Regions from separate parts of the Duganella sp. GW821-FHT07G03 genome, predicted to be linked through region 1. Evidence: predicted binding sites of a transcription regulator. Region 1 holds the regulator's gene; each other region holds the start of a gene.

Evidence for each region. The regulator LexA, encoded in region 1, represses DNA repair genes until DNA is damaged. The targets are predictions, from matches to a motif close to ACTGTATNNNNATACAGT.
Region 2: AC07OK_RS09955 (DNA topoisomerase IV subunit B) is a predicted target of LexA. The motif match lies at 2,035-2,052, and genes of this name have one in related genera.
Region 3: recA (recombinase RecA) is a predicted target of LexA. The motif match lies at 1,796-1,813, and genes of this name have one in related genera.
Region 4: AC07OK_RS25405 (error-prone DNA polymerase) is a predicted target of LexA. The motif match lies at 2,376-2,393, and genes of this name have one in related genera.

Annotation. Positions count from the first base shown of each region.
Region 1 covers NZ_JBWKQE010000004.1:152,596-156,806, reverse strand. Annotated here, with positions in the region: gene AC07OK_RS07875 (cystathionine gamma-synthase family protein) at 1-681, shown strand, start outside; gene AC07OK_RS07870 (hypothetical protein) at 741-1,235, shown strand; gene AC07OK_RS07865 (serine hydrolase domain-containing protein) at 1,257-1,799, shown strand; gene lexA (transcriptional repressor LexA) at 1,803-2,441, opposite strand; gene rpsF (30S ribosomal protein S6) at 2,682-3,068, shown strand; gene priB (primosomal replication protein N) at 3,087-3,392, shown strand; gene rpsR (30S ribosomal protein S18) at 3,408-3,698, shown strand; gene rplI (50S ribosomal protein L9) at 3,733-4,185, shown strand.
Region 2 covers NZ_JBWKQE010000005.1:279,561-283,771, reverse strand. Annotated here, with positions in the region: gene AC07OK_RS09955 (DNA topoisomerase IV subunit B) at 12-2,009, opposite strand; gene AC07OK_RS09950 (hypothetical protein) at 2,224-2,541, shown strand; gene AC07OK_RS09945 (hypothetical protein) at 2,538-2,909, shown strand; gene AC07OK_RS09940 (TorF family putative porin) at 2,953-3,714, shown strand; gene AC07OK_RS09935 (hypothetical protein) at 3,950-4,211, opposite strand, start outside.
Region 3 covers NZ_JBWKQE010000002.1:125,175-129,385, reverse strand. Annotated here, with positions in the region: gene AC07OK_RS04445 (sensor histidine kinase) at 1-1,003, opposite strand, end outside; gene AC07OK_RS04440 (response regulator) at 1,000-1,680, opposite strand; gene recA (recombinase RecA) at 1,863-2,990, shown strand; gene recX (recombination regulator RecX) at 3,067-3,519, shown strand; gene AC07OK_RS04425 (DUF2889 domain-containing protein) at 3,774-4,211, shown strand, end outside.
Region 4 covers NZ_JBWKQE010000025.1:36,009-40,219, forward strand. Annotated here, with positions in the region: gene AC07OK_RS25405 (error-prone DNA polymerase) at 1-2,367, opposite strand, end outside; gene AC07OK_RS25410 (TonB-dependent receptor plug domain-containing protein) at 2,716-4,211, shown strand, end outside.

The DNA of each region.
Region 1 (4,211 bases):
ACGCCTTACCTGTTCCGTCCGAAATCGGTCGGCGCCGGGCTGGTGGTCAACGCGCTGACCAAGTCGATCGGCGGCCACGGCAACGCGCTGGGCGGCAGCCTGACCGACACCGGCGCCTACGACTGGACCCGCTACCCGAACATCTACGAGAACTACAAGAAGGCCGCGCCGCTGCAATGGGGGCTGGCGCAGATCCGCGCCAAGGGCTTGCGCGACTTCGGCGCCTCGCTGGCGCCGGAGGCGGCGCACCACATCGCCGTCGGCGCCGAGACGCTGGCGTTGCGCATGGAGCGCACCAGCGCCAATGCGCTGGCGCTGGCCCGGCTGCTGGAAGCGGACGAGCGCGTGGCCGCCGTCTACTACCCAGGCCTGGCGTCGCATCCGCAGCACGCCATCTCCAGCGAACTGTTCCGCAGCTTCGGCTCGCTGCTGAGCTTTGAGCTGAAGGACGGCATCGACTGCTTCGACTTCCTGAACCGCTTGAAACTGGCGATTCCAGCCTCCAACCTGGGCGACACGCGCACGCTGATCATCCCGGTGGCGCACACCATCTTCTTCGAGATGGGCGCGGAACGGCGGGCGTCGATGGGCATCGCGGAATCGCTGATACGGGTGTCGGTCGGCATCGAAGATACCGACGATCTGTTGGACGATTTCACGTGCGCACTGGAAGCTTGCTGAGCATCGCGCCGAGTTGTGATAATCTAAGCTTTCAATTTTGCTAAGCGGGAGGAGGCGTTATGAGAGCAGCATGGGTATTTGCCTTGACCGTGCTGTCGACCAACGCCTGCGCCGACGAGCAGGCCCGCCGCCTGGCCCGCCAGGCCGAGATCGAGTACTACACCAGCCGCTACGACGGCGCCGATATTTCGCTGGCCCGTTTCAACTGCCAGCCTCCCAACATGCCGATGCGCCCGGCGCAGGCCGGCGGCCCTGCCATGACGCGGGCGCTGGCCGCGTGGCGCAGCTGCTACGACCAGTTCCTTGCGAATTACAATGCCGCACTCCCGGTGGGCAAGAGCATCCCCCCCGACCTGGCCGACCTGATGACGGATGATGAAATCGACGCCGCCCAGGCCTTGATGAGCGAGGTGTTCGTGCGCGTGGCGGACGAGGCCAAGCGCCAGGCGGACGCGGTCACCTTGTCGCAGGCGGCGTGGGAGGGCCGGCGCGGCGACATCGCCTTGAGCGCGCGCGAGCTGTCGCACCTGCCGGAGACCGCAGGCAAGCGCTAAGCTGCCGTTTGGCAGGAATTGATGCAATATTGTCTTTTGCGCACCGGCGTCGATTATGAAACCCTGGTTCGCCAGCGCATCACCGGCGCGCTGGGCATGGGCAGCACGGCGATCGCATTGACGCCGGCCATGCGCCAGCACCTGGCGACCGGCTACGACATGCCGGGCAGGGTGGCGTCCAACTGGGATATGCCGGCGCTGGCCGGCATGGGCGCGCTGCGCTCGTCGACGGCGGACCTGTTGAAGTTTGTGGGCGCGAATATGGGATTGCTGAAGACGCCGCTGTACGGCGCGATGCAGGCGGCGCACCGGCCGCGTCACGCGGTCGAGGGCAAGCCGGAGTTGTCGGTGGGGCTGGGGTGGCATGTGCTGGAGCAGCACGGCTCGCACATTGTCTGGCATAAGGGCGGCACGGGCGGCTACCGCACTTATATCGGCTTCGACACCAGTGCGCAGCGCGGCGTGGTGCTGATGTCGAACTCGCACATGGGCTCGGACGACATCGCCAGGCGGGCGCTGAACAGCGCCTTCCCGCTCATCGTGCCCAAGCCGATGGCGATGTAGAGCTTAGTGCCAGCTGCGCATCAGGCCGACCGCCAGGCCTTCCAGCGCGAACTCGTCCGCTTCAGGATCGACCTTGATGATCTTGAAGTCCGGGTTTTCCGGCAGCAGTTCGACCAGCGAGCCGGTCTTGCGGTAGCGCTTGACGGTGACGTCGTTGCCGATGCGGGCCACGACGATCTGGCCGTTCTTGGCACTGTCCACTTTTTTGACGGCCAGCAGGTCGCCGTCCATGATGCCGGCGTCGCGCATCGATTCGCCGCGCACCTTCAGCAGATAGTCGGGGCGGGACGAGAACATGGCCGGATCGACGCTGTAGCTGGTTTCCAGGTTTTCCTGCGCCAGGATGGGCGAGCCGGCGGCCACGCGGCCGATCAGCGGCAGCGACATCATCAGCGACACCGGCACCTTGGACGCGGCCGGCTCGGCGTGCACGCCCAGCAGGCGGATGCCGCGCGAAGTGCCGGCGGCGATCTCGATCGCGCCCTTGCGCGCCAATGCCTGCAAATGCTCCTCGGCCGCGTTGGCGGACTTGAAGCCCAGCTCATTGGCGATTTCGGCACGGGTCGGCGGGAAGCCGGTGTTTTCGATGGCATCCTTGATCAGATTGAGAATTTGTTCCTGTCTTGCGGTGAGCTTGATCATAGAGTGCTTTAGGCCTGTGTATATAGACAGTCTGTATTTTTGTACAGTGTGAAGCGAAATGCAAGGGAATTTGTTGCTTAGCACGAAATAATTTCATGGAGGCTCGCAAGGGATGGGATTTTGCGTCCGCCCCGGGGCTGGTCTTTTGGCGGAAAAGCTGATATAGTCGCGGGCTTACCTCTTCCCACACCTGTCTTGACGCCAGGGTGGGCTATATTCACAGTCCTTAAGGGAGTTTGCATGCGTCACTATGAAATAGTATTTATCGTCCATCCGGACCAGAGCGAGCAAGTGCCCGCCATGATCGAGCGTTACAAAGCCTCGGTAACCACCCGCGGCGGCGCCGTGCACCGTGTTGAAGATTGGGGCCGTCGTCAGATGGCTTACTCGATCCAGAAACTGGCTAAAGCACACTACATCTGCCTGAACATCGAATGCGACAACGAGACCCTGGTCGAGCTGGAAACCGCCTTCAAATTCAATGATGCCGTGCTGCGTCACCTGACCGTCAAGATGAAGAAAGCGGAAACCGCTCCTTCGCCGATGATGAAGTCGGTACAACGTGAAGATGCAGCGAAATCGCATCGCACCGAAGCTCCAGCAGTTGCTGCTGCTCCTGCGGCCTAATTGTTGCCAGGAACCGAGCTGAATCAGCTCCAGTTTATTGCTCTCATCGCCGAACGGGACGCCTTGCGCTACACCCCGGCCGGCATGCCGATCGTGAATGCTGTACTCCAGCACCGATCCCAGCAGATGGAGGCAGGCATCGCCCGATTGAGCGAGTTTGAAATTTCCGCGGTTGCCGCGGGCGAGATTTCAGGCCGCTTCAGTCAGGCGCCACTGGCAGGCATGTATCAGTTCACCGGTTTTCTGAACAAGAAGAATCGCAATAGCAAAAGCCTGGTGTTTCACATCATTGATTTTAGTGCTGTCCCAGACAGCTCAATTTAGATACAGGAGCCTAAAATGGCATTCGGTAAAAAGTTCGACAAAAACAAGCTCAAGCTGAAAGAAAAGCGCAAGCAACAGAATCCTTTGTTCAAGCGTAAGAAATTCTGCCGCTTCACCGCAGCAAACGTAGAACAAGTTGACTACAAAGACGTCGACACCCTGAAAGACTTCGTCCAGGAAAACGGCAAAATCATGCCAGCACGTCTGACCGGTACCAAGGCGCACTACCAGCGTCAAGTTGACACCGCAATCAAGCGCGCTCGCTACCTCGCGCTGCTGCCTTACACCGATCTGCACCACGCTTAATTGCGTCGTCTAGATAAGATCCTGGAGAAGAACTATGCAAATCATTCTGTTAGAAAAAGTCGTCAACCTGGGCAACCTGGGTGAAGTCGTTAAAGTTAAAGACGGTTACGCACGTAACTTCCTGATTCCGCAAAAAATGGCTCGCCGCGCTACCGCGTCCGCCGTTGCTGAATTCGAAGTCAAGCGCGCTGAACTGGAAAAAGCTGCTGCTGAAAAGCTGGCTGCTGCTCAAGCCCAAGGCGAGAAACTGAACGGCATGACCGTGAACGTTTCGCAAAAAGCTGGTGTTGACGGCCGTCTGTTCGGCTCCGTCACCAACTTCGACATCGCTGAAGCGCTGACCAAAGCTGGTTTCGCTGTTGAAAAAGCTGCCGTGCGCATGCCTACCGGTCCTCTGAAGACCGTTGGCGAGCACCCAGTGAGCGTCGCTCTGCACACCGACGTGGTGGTGGAAGTGACTGTTGCTGTCGTAGGCGAAGCTGCCTAATACTTTTCCAGACGGAAACGTCTGGT
Region 2 (4,211 bases), on a different contig from region 1:
TCGGTCAGTAATTAGATATCTGCTTCGGCTTCGTTGCCGTGTTCTTCGATCCAGGCGCGGCGCGCGGCCGCTTCGCCCTTACCCATCAACATATTGAAGCGCGCCGACGATTCGCCGTGCGCGTAGGCGCCCAGCGATACCGGCAGCAGGCGGCGGGTGTCCGGGTTCATCGTGGTTTCCCACAGCTGTTCGGCGTTCATCTCGCCCAGGCCCTTGAAGCGCGAGATCGACCAGGCGCCTTCCTTCAGGCCGTCCTTGCGCAGCTTGTCCTCGATCGCCACCAGTTCGCCGGCGTCGAGCGCGTACAGCTTCTGGATCGGCTTCTTGCCGCGCGCCGGCGCGTCGACGCGGTACAGCGGCGGCCGGGCGATGCAGATATTCCCGTTGGCGATCAGGCCGGGGAAGTGCTTGAAGAACAGCGTCAATAACAAGACCTGGATGTGCGAGCCGTCGACGTCCGCATCGGAGAGGATGCAGATCTTGCCGTAACGCAGACCGGAGAGATCCGGCATGCTGTCGGCGCTGTGCGGATCGACGCCGATCGCCACCGAGATGTCGTGGATCTCGTTGTTGGCGAACAGGCGATCGCGATCGGTTTCCCAGGAGTTGAGCACCTTGCCGCGCAGCGGCAGGATGGCCTGGAATTCCTTGTCGCGGCCCATCTTGGCCGAACCGCCCGCCGAGTCGCCCTCGACCAGGAACAGTTCGGTGCGGGCGACGTCGGTCGATTCGCAGTCGGTCAGCTTGCCCGGCAAAACGGCCACGCCGGACGATTTCTTCTTCTCGACCTTTTGCAGCGAGCGCAGACGCGATTGCGCCTGCTTGATGACCAGTTCGGCCAGCTTCTTGCCGTAGTCGACGTGGTGGTTCAGCCACAGCTCCAGCGCCGGCTTCGAATAGGTCGAGACCAGGCGCACGGCGTCGCGGGAGTTCAGGCGTTCCTTGATCTGGCCCTGGAACTGCGGGTCCAGCACTTTTGCGGACAGCACGAAGGAGACGCGCGCGAACACGTCTTCCGGCAGCAGCTTGACGCCTTTGGGCAGCAGCGAGTGCATCTCGACGAAGCTCTTCACCGCGCCGTACAAGCCGTCGCGCAGGCCCGATTCGTGGGTGCCGCCGTTGGGCGTGGGGATCAGGTTGACGTAGGATTCGCGCACCACGGCGCCTTGTTCGGTCCATGCCACCACCCAGGCCGCGCCTTCGCCCTCGGCGAAGCCTTCGGCGTCCGGGCCGGCGAACTGCGCGCCTTCGAACAGCGGGATCAGGGTCTCGCCGTCGGTGGCCTGGGCCAGCGCCTCGGTCAGGTAGCCGCGCAGGCCGTCGTTGTACTGCCAGACCTGCGATTCGCCGGTCTTGGCGTTGGTCAGCGTGACGGTCACACCCGGCAGCAGCACGGCCTTGGAGCGCAACAGGCGCTGCAACTCGGTCTGCGAGATGGCGGGGGAGTCGAAATATTTGGCGTCCGGCCAGGCGGTGACGCGGGTGCCGGACTTTTTGCCGTCGCGCGGCGCGACCACGGAGGACAGCGGCTCGACCACGTCGCCGTGCTCGAAGGCCAGCTTGTGCAGGCCGGTGCCGTCGGGCTCCTTGCGCCAGACGGTGATCTCCAGGCGCTTGGACAGCGCGTTGGTGACCGACACGCCGACGCCGTGCAAACCGCCGGAGAAGGCGTAGGCGCCGCCCGAACCCTTGTCGAATTTGCCGCCCGCGTGCAGGCGGGTGAACACGATTTCCACCGTCGGCACGCCCTCTTCGGGGTGCAGGCCGACCGGGATGCCGCGGCCGTCGTCTTCGACGGTGATGCTGCCGTCGGCGTTCTGCGTGACGATAATGTTTTTGCAATGTCCGCCCAGCGCCTCATCCGAGGCATTGTCGATCACCTCCTGGATGATGTGCAGCGGATTCTCGGTGCGGGTGTACATACCCGGGCGTTGCTTGACGGGTTCGAGGCCCTTGAGGACCCGGATGGATGCTTCGCTGTAGTCGGAAACTGGTTTTTTAGTGGCCATACGTGATCAAGCTTGTAATTTCGATACTGGGTTTATGTACAGTTTTATGCGGACGTTTGCGTATTCTATCCTCAACCGGGCGTAATCGCGGCAAAAAAACGGCGCGGGCCAATTTATACACGATGTTTACAACCACGGCCCGCCTTTTTAGACCGTTTTTACGGCGCCATCGATAAGCTGTTTTGTATCGCAACGATCAATCCAGGGGTTCGATATGCATGCTTTCTTCCATACCAGGGCGGCCCAGCGCCGCTCGATTTGGGCCACCGACTATCGCAAAACGGCGCCGGCCTGCGTGATGCAGCTGACCGTCGACACCAGCGCCGTGACGGCGCTGCGCCAGATGGTGATGCGCATTTGCGGCGACGCGCTGGAGTTCATGCGCATCGAGGCCTGCGAACACGGCGCCCGCATGAAAGTGTGGCTGTGCGTGGGCGAATCGCTGGTGGCGCGGGTGATGGAGGCGGTGATGCAGGCATTGCCCGGCGCCGAATTCGGCCGCTTCAGCTTCAGGGCGCGGGGCGCTGCATGATCGTGACGGCCGCCAGGCGGCACGACGGCGCGGCGGTGCTGGTCGATACCGAGGGCCGCGACAGCGCCGAGAGCCGGGCCGCGCTGGCCGCCGCGCGGCTGGCGGTGGTGCCGCTGAAGCCGGACCAGGCCGACCTGTCGACCCGCTACCAGCTGATCGCCCGTTTGAATGCCGCGCGCATGTTCAATCCCGGCTTGCACGTGCTGTTTGTGCTGGTCGGCGGCGCCGGCGAACCCACGGAGTCCGAGCGCGCCGCGGTGCGCGCCTATGTGGCACAGGTGATGTCGGCCACGCTGGCCAGCACCGTTATCCACGGACAGGCGCCGGCCGATATGGACGCCCTGTACCGCGAAGTTTTTACCGTTTGATGTTTTTACCACTTGATCTAACCACCAACAGAAAGACCGCATCATGAAGAAATTGATACTCGCCGCAGCCGTCGTCGCTGCTTTCACGGGCACGCAGGCTTACGCCGAGGATGCAGCGCCGGCCGCCAAGCCGGATAATGAGACCAGCTTCAACGCCGCGGTGATCAGCGACTACCGCTATCGCGGCATTTCGCAGACGCGCCTGAAACCAGCCCTGCAAGGCGGCTTTGACTACACCAACAACCCGACCGGCTTCTACGCCGGCACCTGGCTGTCGACCATCAAATGGACCAAGGACGCCGGCGGCAGCGGCGACATCGAGTGGGATATCTACGCCGGCAAACGCGGCCAGATCAGCGCCGATGTGTCCTACGACGTGGGCGTGCTGACCTATGTCTACCCGTCGAACGACCTGTCGCACGTCAGCGGCTTCGCCAACGCCAACACCACCGAGGTGTATGGCCAGCTGGGTTATGGCCCGGCTTATATCAAGTATTCGCACTCGGTGACGAATCTGTTTGGTTTTGTCGACAGCAAGAACAGCGGCTATCTGGACTTGGGCGCCAACATCGAGGCGGGCGAGGGCTACACCGTCAACCTGCATGCCGGCCACCAGAACGTCAAGCACAACGGCGCGGCCAGCTATAGCGACTGGAAAATCGGCGCCACCAAGGACTTCGGCGTGGTGACCGGCGCGCTGGCGGTGATCGGCACCAACGCCGATAAAACCGCCTACGCTTCGCCGGCCAACGGCAAATTCCTGGGCAAGACCGCGCTGCAGCTGACCATCAGCAAAGTGTTCTGATCGGTCTAGCATCCGGTCTTCAAAGGGGCGGCGCGTTGCGCGCGCCCCTTTTCTTTTTTGCCCGCGACGTTAGGTATGCGGAGGGCGGGGCCTGTTTTTTCGACTGTTACTAAAACGCGATAACCACTACTACCCAATGCTAACCATCGATATTTCGTGCGAGTCCGCGATATTTCGGAACTAAACGCCGCTAAACACCGCAGCAGTGGTTAGCAGCGCTTAGTAAAAACCGATTTTAGGGCGACCCCCATGTGTAAGCCTTGGCGCCGCCGCCGCGGAATACTTCGCTGTAGAGATGGCGCACTTCCGGGGCGCACAGCACATAGGCCGTCTTGCGCGAGTCCAGTTCCAGTTCGCTGTGGTGGGAATGGTAGGTGCCGCGCTGGTCGAGTTCCAGCGTGTCGGCCAGGCGCGCGCCGGGGATTTGCGCGACGAACACCAGCAGGCATCCGGTCTGGTGCGGCGTCAGCGGCTTGCTGCCGTGCGCCACGGTCACC
Region 3 (4,211 bases), on a different contig from region 1:
GGTTCTCGGCGCGGGCCAGGGCCAGCAATTGATTGACCAGGCGGGTGGCCGCCTCCGAGCTCTTGGCCAGCTGCTCCAGCGAGCGGTGGATTTCGCCGCTGTCGGTTTGGCGCAGCGCCAGCTCGGACTGCATGCGCATGCCCGCCAGCGGCGTGCGCATCTGGTGCGCGGCGTCGGCGATGAAGCGCTTCTGCATCTCGATCGACAGCGACAGCCGCGCCAGCATGTCGTTGAGTGAATTGACCAGCGGCGAGATTTCCTCCGGCACCTGGTTGGAGGCGATCGGGCTCAGGTCGTCCGAGCTGCGCGCGCGTATCCGCTCCTGCAACTGCGCCAGCGGCGACAGCCCGCGCGACAGCGCAAACCACACCAGGGCCAGCACGATGGGCAGGATGATGAACTGCGGCAGGATCACGCCCTTGATGATGGCGTTGGCCAGCTGGCCGCGCTTTTCCAGCGTCTCGGCCACCTGCACCAGCGCCAGCTGCTCGTCGCCGCTGTTGTGCTCCAGCCGCACGTAGGCGTAGGCCACGCGCACCGGCGTGCCGTGCATGGTGTCGTTGCGGAAGCGCACGCTGCCGCGCGGCTTGTCGTCCTCGTCGATGACCGGCGGCGGCAGGTCGCGGTCGCCGTCGACGAGTTCGCCGCGCGGGCCCTGGATCTGGAAGTAGACGTTGTCGACATCGTCGGCGCGCAGGATGTCGCGGGCCGGGCCGGACAGTCCCTTGATGACCTTGCCGTCCACCGCGCGCACCTGCTGCGCCAGCACGGTGACGCTGTCTTCCAGCGCATGGTCGAACGGCTGGTTGGCGATGGACTTGGCCACCAGGTAGGTGATCGCGATGCTCATCGGCCACAGCAGCAGCAACGGCGCCAGCATCCAGTCCAGGATCTCGCCGAACAGCGAGTGCTGGATGCCTTCGTCCGCCTCGGGCGCCGGCGGCTGGTATTCCAGATCCTTGGCCAGATCCGGCTGCGCTGGCGGTGCGGCCGGCGGTGTCACTTGGGCGCGTCCGTATATTTTTCGAGACAGTAGCCGAGGCCGCGCACGGTGGCGATGCGGATGCCGCCGATCTCGATCTTCTTGCGCAGCCGGTGCACATAGACCTCGATGGCGTTGTTGCTCACTTCCTCGCCCCATTCGCACAGGTGGTCGACCAGCTGTTCCTTGGACACCAGCCGGCCGCTGCGCGCCAGCAGGATTTCCAGCAGGCCCAGTTCGCGCGCCGACAGGTCCAGCATCTGCTCGTTGATGTAGGCGCTGCGGCCGACCTGGTCGTAGCTCAGCGGCCCGTGCCTGACCACGGTGGCGCCGCCGCCGGCGCCGCGCCGGGTCAGCGCCCGCACCCGCGCCTCCAGCTCGGACAGCGCGAAGGGCTTGGCCATGTAGTCGTCGGCGCCGAGGTCGAGGCCGTTGACGCGCTGCTCGATCGAGTCGGCCGCCGTCAAGATCAGCACCGGCAGCAGCGAGGCGCGCGCGCGCAGGCGGCGCAGCACCTCCAGCCCGGACAGCTTGGGCAGGCCCAGGTCGAGGATCAGCAGGTCGAATTCCTGGGTGGACAGGGCGGTGTCGGCTTCCTGGCCGTTGCTGACGCAATCGATGGCGTAGCCGGACTGGCGCAGCGAGCGGGTCAGGCCGTCGGCCAGCACGCTGTCGTCCTCGGCAAGTAAAATTCGCATTATGTAGACACTCCAACACTCCGGCTGCAGAAGATTCTATTGTGTTTCATTTTGCGCAAGGTGGCGAGTTTTTGTGCAATCTCAAAATTGTTTAAAAATCGTGCTTGCATTAAGCACTGTTTTTTTATACAGTGCTGCCTGTACCGACGAATTTGCACCCACCTACTGGTTGAAAGAACATTATGGACGATAAAAAAGCTGTTGTACCTGCATCAGAAAAAGCCAAGGCGCTGGCCGCCGCGCTGGCCCAAATCGAGAAGCAATTCGGCAAAGGCTCCGTAATGCGCATGGACGCCAACACGCCGATCGAGGACGTGCAGGTCGTGTCGACCGGTTCGCTCGGCCTCGATATCGCCCTGGGCGTCGGCGGCTTGCCGCGCGGCCGCGTGGTGGAAATCTACGGCCCTGAATCGTCGGGCAAAACCACGCTGACCCTGCAAACTATTGCTGAAATGCAAAAGCTGGGCGGCACCTGCGCCTTCATCGACGCCGAACACGCGCTGGACGTCGGCTACGCACAGAAACTGGGCGTCAACCTGCACGAGCTGCTGATCTCGCAGCCGGACACCGGCGAACAAGCGCTGGAAATCTGCGACGCGCTGGTGCGCTCCGGTTCGGTCGACCTGGTGGTCATCGACTCGGTCGCCGCGCTGACGCCACGCGCCGAGATCGAAGGCGACATGGGCGATTCGCTGCCGGGCCTGCAAGCCCGCCTGATGTCCCAGGCGCTGCGCAAGCTGACCGGTTCGATCAACCGCACCAACACCCTGGTCATCTTCATCAACCAGATCCGCATGAAGATCGGCGTCATGTTCGGCAGCCCGGAGACCACCACCGGCGGCAACGCGCTGAAGTTCTACGCCTCCGTGCGCCTGGACATCCGCCGCACCGGCTCGATCAAATCGGGCGACGAGGTGATCGGCAACGAAACCAAGGTCAAGGTCGTCAAGAACAAGATCGCGCCGCCGTTCAAGGAAGCGCACTTCGACATCCTGTACGGCGCCGGCACCTCGCGTGAAGGCGAGATCCTGGACCTGGGCGTGGAAGCGAAGATCGTCGAGAAGTCCGGTTCCTGGTACAGCTACAACGGCGAGCGCGTCGGCCAGGGCAAGGACAACGCCCGCATCTTCCTGCAAGAGCGTCCGGAGCTGGCGTGGGAAATCGAAAACAAGGTCCGCGAATCGCTGGGCGTGCGCGTACTGCCGCCGCTGGCCGCCGACAAGGGCGACACCGTGGTCAAGCTGAAATCGGTCGACAAGGCCGACAAGGCCGATAAAGCGGACAAAGGCGACAAGGCCGACGCCGCGTAATCAGCGTCCGCTTGATCCCGAACCACCGCGCTGTTCATTCAGCCGGTGGTTTTCTCATTGTGCAGAGGTTTTTTCTATGGCAGCACCGCAACTTAGCCTGAAGGGCCGCGCCCTGCGCTATCTGTCGATGCGCGAACACAGCCGCATGGAACTGGCCCGCAAGCTGGCGCGCTACGCGGAGGAGGGCGACGACGTCGAAGCCCTGCTCGACCTGCTGGAAAAGAACAACTGGCTGTCGCAGGAGCGTTTCTCCGAGGCGCTGATTCACCGGCGTTCGGCCCGCTTCGGCAACAGCCGCATCGTCGCCGAGCTGCAAAGCCACGGCATCAAGGGCGAGGAACTGCAGGAACTGAAGGCCGGCCTGGCCGCAGGCGAGACCGAACGCTGCGTCGAGGTCTGGAACCGCAAGTTCGGCATCGTGGCCGCCGATCCGCAGGAGCGCAACAAACAGATGCGCTTCCTGCTGCAACGGGGATTCTCCCAGCGCGCCGTGCAAACCGCCCTGAAAGGCGCGCCGGAAGACGATTGAGCCGCTGCCGCGCCGCACCATGCAATGTTTCCATGACTGAAATAAGACTGGTGAATTTCTTGTAAAAACGATCTCAAAACGGCCATTTTTCCTTCCAAAAGATATGTTCTGACGCAACTGGAGGTCTTGATGTGCTACACTTTTGGGGTTTTTGCAGCGCCGCAGGTGCGGTAGTTGTCCGTAGAAGCTGCGGACACGTGCGATCAGCACATGGCTGCTTACTAAATTTCTGTCGCGAGAGCGGCATCGGTCTTATGTCCCTGTCAACCCCAGTTAACCGACGTGCGCTCCGGCACACGCGCGCAATTGCCGTCCAAGCGTACGCACGCGATGACGGGCTGTGGGATCTCGACGCCCATATCACCGACATCAAAGTGATCGACACCGTGCTGGCCTCCGGCCCACGTGCCGCCGGCACCCCTCTGCATGACCTGCACCTGCGTTTGACCGTTGATCTGCAACTGAACATTGTCGATGCCGAAGCCGCATCCGATGCCGTTCCGTATCCCGGCCACTGCGACACCATCGCCCCCGATTATAAAAAACAGCTCGTCGGCCTGAACCTGATGAAGGGTTTCCGCCAGGAGCTCAAGCAACGCCTGTCCGGCATCGCCGGCTGCACCCATTTGACCGAACTGGCGCAGATCCTGCCCACGGCCGCGGTGCAGGCGTTCGCCAACGATGTCTGGTCG
Region 4 (4,211 bases), on a different contig from region 1:
CAGCTGCGACGGGCTGTAGAAACCCATCGGCTGGCTGTTGAGCAAGGCGCACAGGAAGGCGGCCGGCTCGTGGCACTTGAGCCAGGAACTGGCATAGGTCAGCAGCGCGAAACTGGCGGCGTGCGATTCGGGAAAGCCGTATTCGCCGAAGCCCTGGATCTGGCTGCAGATGGCGGCCGCGAACGCTTCGTCGTAGCCGCGCTCGCGCATGCCGTCCATGATGCGCTGCTGGTATTTGTCGACCCCGCCCTTGCGCTTCCACGCGGCCATCGCGCGCCGCAGCTGGTCGGCCTCGCCCTCGGTGAAGCCGGCGGCGATGACGGCGATCTGCATCACCTGCTCCTGGAAGATCGGCACGCCCAGCGTGCGGCCCAGCGCCTCCTCCAGCCGCGGCGGGAAGTGGACGTCCTCGCGCCGCATGCGCCGTTGCAGATAGGGATGGACCATGCCGCCCTGGATCGGTCCCGGACGCACCAGCGCGACCTCGATCACCAGGTCGTAAAACACCCGTGGCCGCAGGCGCGGCAGCATGCTCATCTGCGCGCGCGATTCGATCTGGAACACGCCGATGGTGTCGGCCTCGCACATCATGTCGTAGGTGGCGGCGTCCTCGGCGGGGATGTCCTGCATGCGGAACGGCGCGCCGCGCTGCGCGCCCACCAGCGCCAGCGCGCGCCGCAGCGCCGATAGCATGCCCAGCGCCAGCACGTCCACCTTCATCAGTCCCAGCTCTTCCAGGTCGTCCTTATCCCACTGGATCACGCAGCGCCCTTCCATGGTCGCCGCCTCGATCGGCACCAGCCGCGACAGCTTTTCGTGCGAGATGACGAAGCCGCCGGGGTGCTGCGACAGGTGGCGCGGGAAGCCCAGCAAGGTCACCGCCAGCGCGGCCCATTGCTGGGCCAGTTGCGACTCCGGGTCCAGCCCGCACTCGGCCAGCCGGCCCAGCAGGTCGTCGCGGCCGTCGAACCAGTGGTGCGCCTTGGCCACCTTCTCGACGATGGCCAGGTCCACGCCCAGCGCCTTGCCGCTGTCGCGCAGCGCGCTCTTGGGCCGATAGCTGATGACGACGGCCGCCAGCGCGGCCCGGTCCGCGCCGTATTTCTTGTAGATGTACTGGATCACTTCCTCGCGCCGCTGGTGCTCGAAGTCGACATCGATATCCGGCGGCTCGTCGCGCTCCTTGGAAATGAAACGCCCAGTCAGCATATTGCTGCGCTCGGGATCGACCTCGGTCACGCCGAGGCAATAACAGACCACCGAGTTGGCCGCCGATCCCCTGCCCTGGCACAGGATGTCCTGCGAACGGGCAAAGCGGACGATGTCGTAGACCGTGAGGAAGTAAGGCTCGTATTTCAGCTCGCGGATCAGCGCCAGCTCCTTCTCGATCTGCCCGCGCACCTTGTCGGACAGGCCGGCCGGAAAGCGCCGCTGCGCGCCGGCATACACTTCCTGCCGCAGATAGCTGCCCGGCGTGTGGCCCGGCGGCACCAGCTCGTGCGGATATTCGTAGCGCAGCTCGCTCAAGTTGAAGCGGCACTGCCGCGCGATGTTCAGCGTTTCCGCCAGCGCCTGCGGCGGATACAGGTTCGCCAGCCGCAGCCGCGAGCGCAGGTGCTGCTCGGCGTTCTGCGCCAGCGCGTAGCCGCACTCGGCCACCGGCTTGCCGACCCGCACCGCGCACAAGGTGTCGAGCAAGGGCTTGCGCGAGCGCACGTGCATGCACACATGCCCGAGCGCCACCACCCGCATGCCGTGCTGCAGCGCCACCTCGTCGATGCTGAGGCGGTGCGCCTCGTCCAGCGCGCGCTGCAACAGGTTCAGGCCCATCCAGCTACGGCCCGGAAACGTCACCTCCATCCACGCCGCCTGCGCGTGCAGGCGGTCGACGTCGTCCGGCTGGAACGCCGGGTAATGCGGCAGCAAAATCATCAGGCAGCCGGGCAAGCCTTTCAAGTGGGCGTAGGCCGGCGGCGGCGCGGCCAGGTCGGCCGGCGTCAACAGGTAGCTGCCCTTGGCGACCCGGTTGCGCGCTATCGTGATGAGCTCGCAGAGATTGCCGTAGCCCTCGCGGTCCTGCGCCAGCGCGATCAGCGACAAGGCCGGGCTGCCGTCGGGATGCTTGAGGTGGAAATGGCTGCCGATCAGCAGCGGCAGGCCGGCCTCCCTGGCTTGGGCGTGAGCGCGCACTACGCCGGCCAGCGAGCATTCGTCGGTGATGGCCAGGGCGGCGTAGTCCAGCTGCACGGCGCGCGCGACCAGCTCCTCGGCGCTGGAGGCGCCTTGCAGGAAGGAGAAGTTGGTCAGGCAGAACAGCTCGGCATAGGCCGGCAAGCCCTGCATGGTCGGCGTGCTAATAGATGTCATGACTTGATACTGTGTTTTTATACAGTATAGTACATCCTGCGCCGGATGCCAGCTGATAGATGAAGCAATAATTGGCTAAAACTATGGCGCTACGTAGCATTACGTAGTGCCGGCGTCACTCTGGCGCGACAAAACAACAGTAAATAAAGTTTGAATGTAAAATTGTCAAAAAAGTCATGTGCTCATGAGCTATTTGACTAGAATCAGTTTTTTCACGGGAGAGAAAACTTGTTCGCCAATACGCCATTACGTCATGCAGTACTGCTCAGCCTTTACGGCGCAGCCGCCCTCAGCCTCGCACCATCCGCTTTCGCGCAGTCCGCACAGGAAGCCAAGCCAGACACCCCGATGCAATCGGTCAGCGTGGTCGGCTCGCGCCGCGCGACCACCTCGTCCACCGACACCGTGGTGCCGGTCGATATCATCCCGATGAGCAAGTCCACAGAACAAGGCGGCCAGTTCGACCTGGCGCAAACGCTGACTTACATCTCGCCATCGTTCAACTCGACCCGCCAGAGCGGCTCCGACGGCGCCGACCTGGTCGACTCCGCCGCGCTGCGCGGCCTCGGTTCCGACCAGACCCTGGTGCTGGTCAACGGCAAGCGCCGCCACACCACCGCGCTGGTCAACCTGTTCGGCGCGCGCAACCGCGGCAACACCGGCACCGACATGAACACCATTCCGCTGCTGGCGATCAAGGACGTGCAGGTGCTGCGCGACGGCGCCGCCGCCCAGTACGGCTCGGACGCCATCGCCGGCGTGATCGACATCGGCCTGAAGAAAAGCAAGGGTTGCGAAGCCGTCGCCGGCTTCAGCGAATACTCCAAGCGCGACGGCAAGAACTACATGACCTCGGCCTACTGCGGCTTCGAGATCGGCAACGGCGGCACGCTCGGCATCACCGGCGAATACCTGGACCGCGGCCGTTCCAACCGCGCCGAGGCCGACAACCCGCGCATCATCGGCGACACCAAGACCAAGAACCAGACCATCTACCTGAACGGCGAACTGCCGACCACCGGCACGGGCAAGCTGTACTTCACCGCCGGCGGCCAGACCCGCAACGCCTCCAGCGCCGCCTTCGCGCGCGGCGGCATCGGTTCCGACGACATCCCGAGCCGTAACTCGGCGGCCATGTACCCGAACGGCTTCGTGCCGTTCATCAACGCCGACATCGACGACCAGTACGCCATCCTCGGCCATCGCAGCACGGTGGGCGACTGGAACCTGGATGTGTCGCAGACCTATGGCTACAACAAGATGCGCTACAACATCAGCCATACGATCAACGCCTCGATCGCCAACAAGGACTTGCTGGCCGGCGGCAAGGGCATCAGCCCGGACCGCTTCGACGCGGGCGGCTTCTCGTTCCAGCAACTGACCACCAACCTCGACCTGAACCACTACTACGACGGCCTGGTCGGCGACGGCCTGAACGTCGCCTTCGGCGGCGAGTACCGCAGCGAGAACTACAAGATCTTCGCCGGCGAGCCGGGTTCATACAACGACGTCGACGGCATCGGCTTCGGAGGCAACGCCGGCAGCCAGGGCTTCCCCGGCTTCCAGCCGGCCGACCAGGTCAACGCCAAGCGCCACAGCACCGCCGCCTACCTCGACCTGGAAGCGGACCTGAGCAAGATCGTCAAGCTGCAGGGCGCGCTGCGCTACGAGAAGTTCAGCGACTTCGGCTCGACCGTCACCGGCAAGCTGGCCGGCAGCGTGCGCGTGGCCGACAGCGTGCTGCTGCGCGGTTCGGGCAGCACCGGCTTCCGCGCGCCGTCGCTGCAACAAGTTTATTTCTCGTCGACCTTCACCGACTTCATCGGCGGCGTGCCGACCGACGT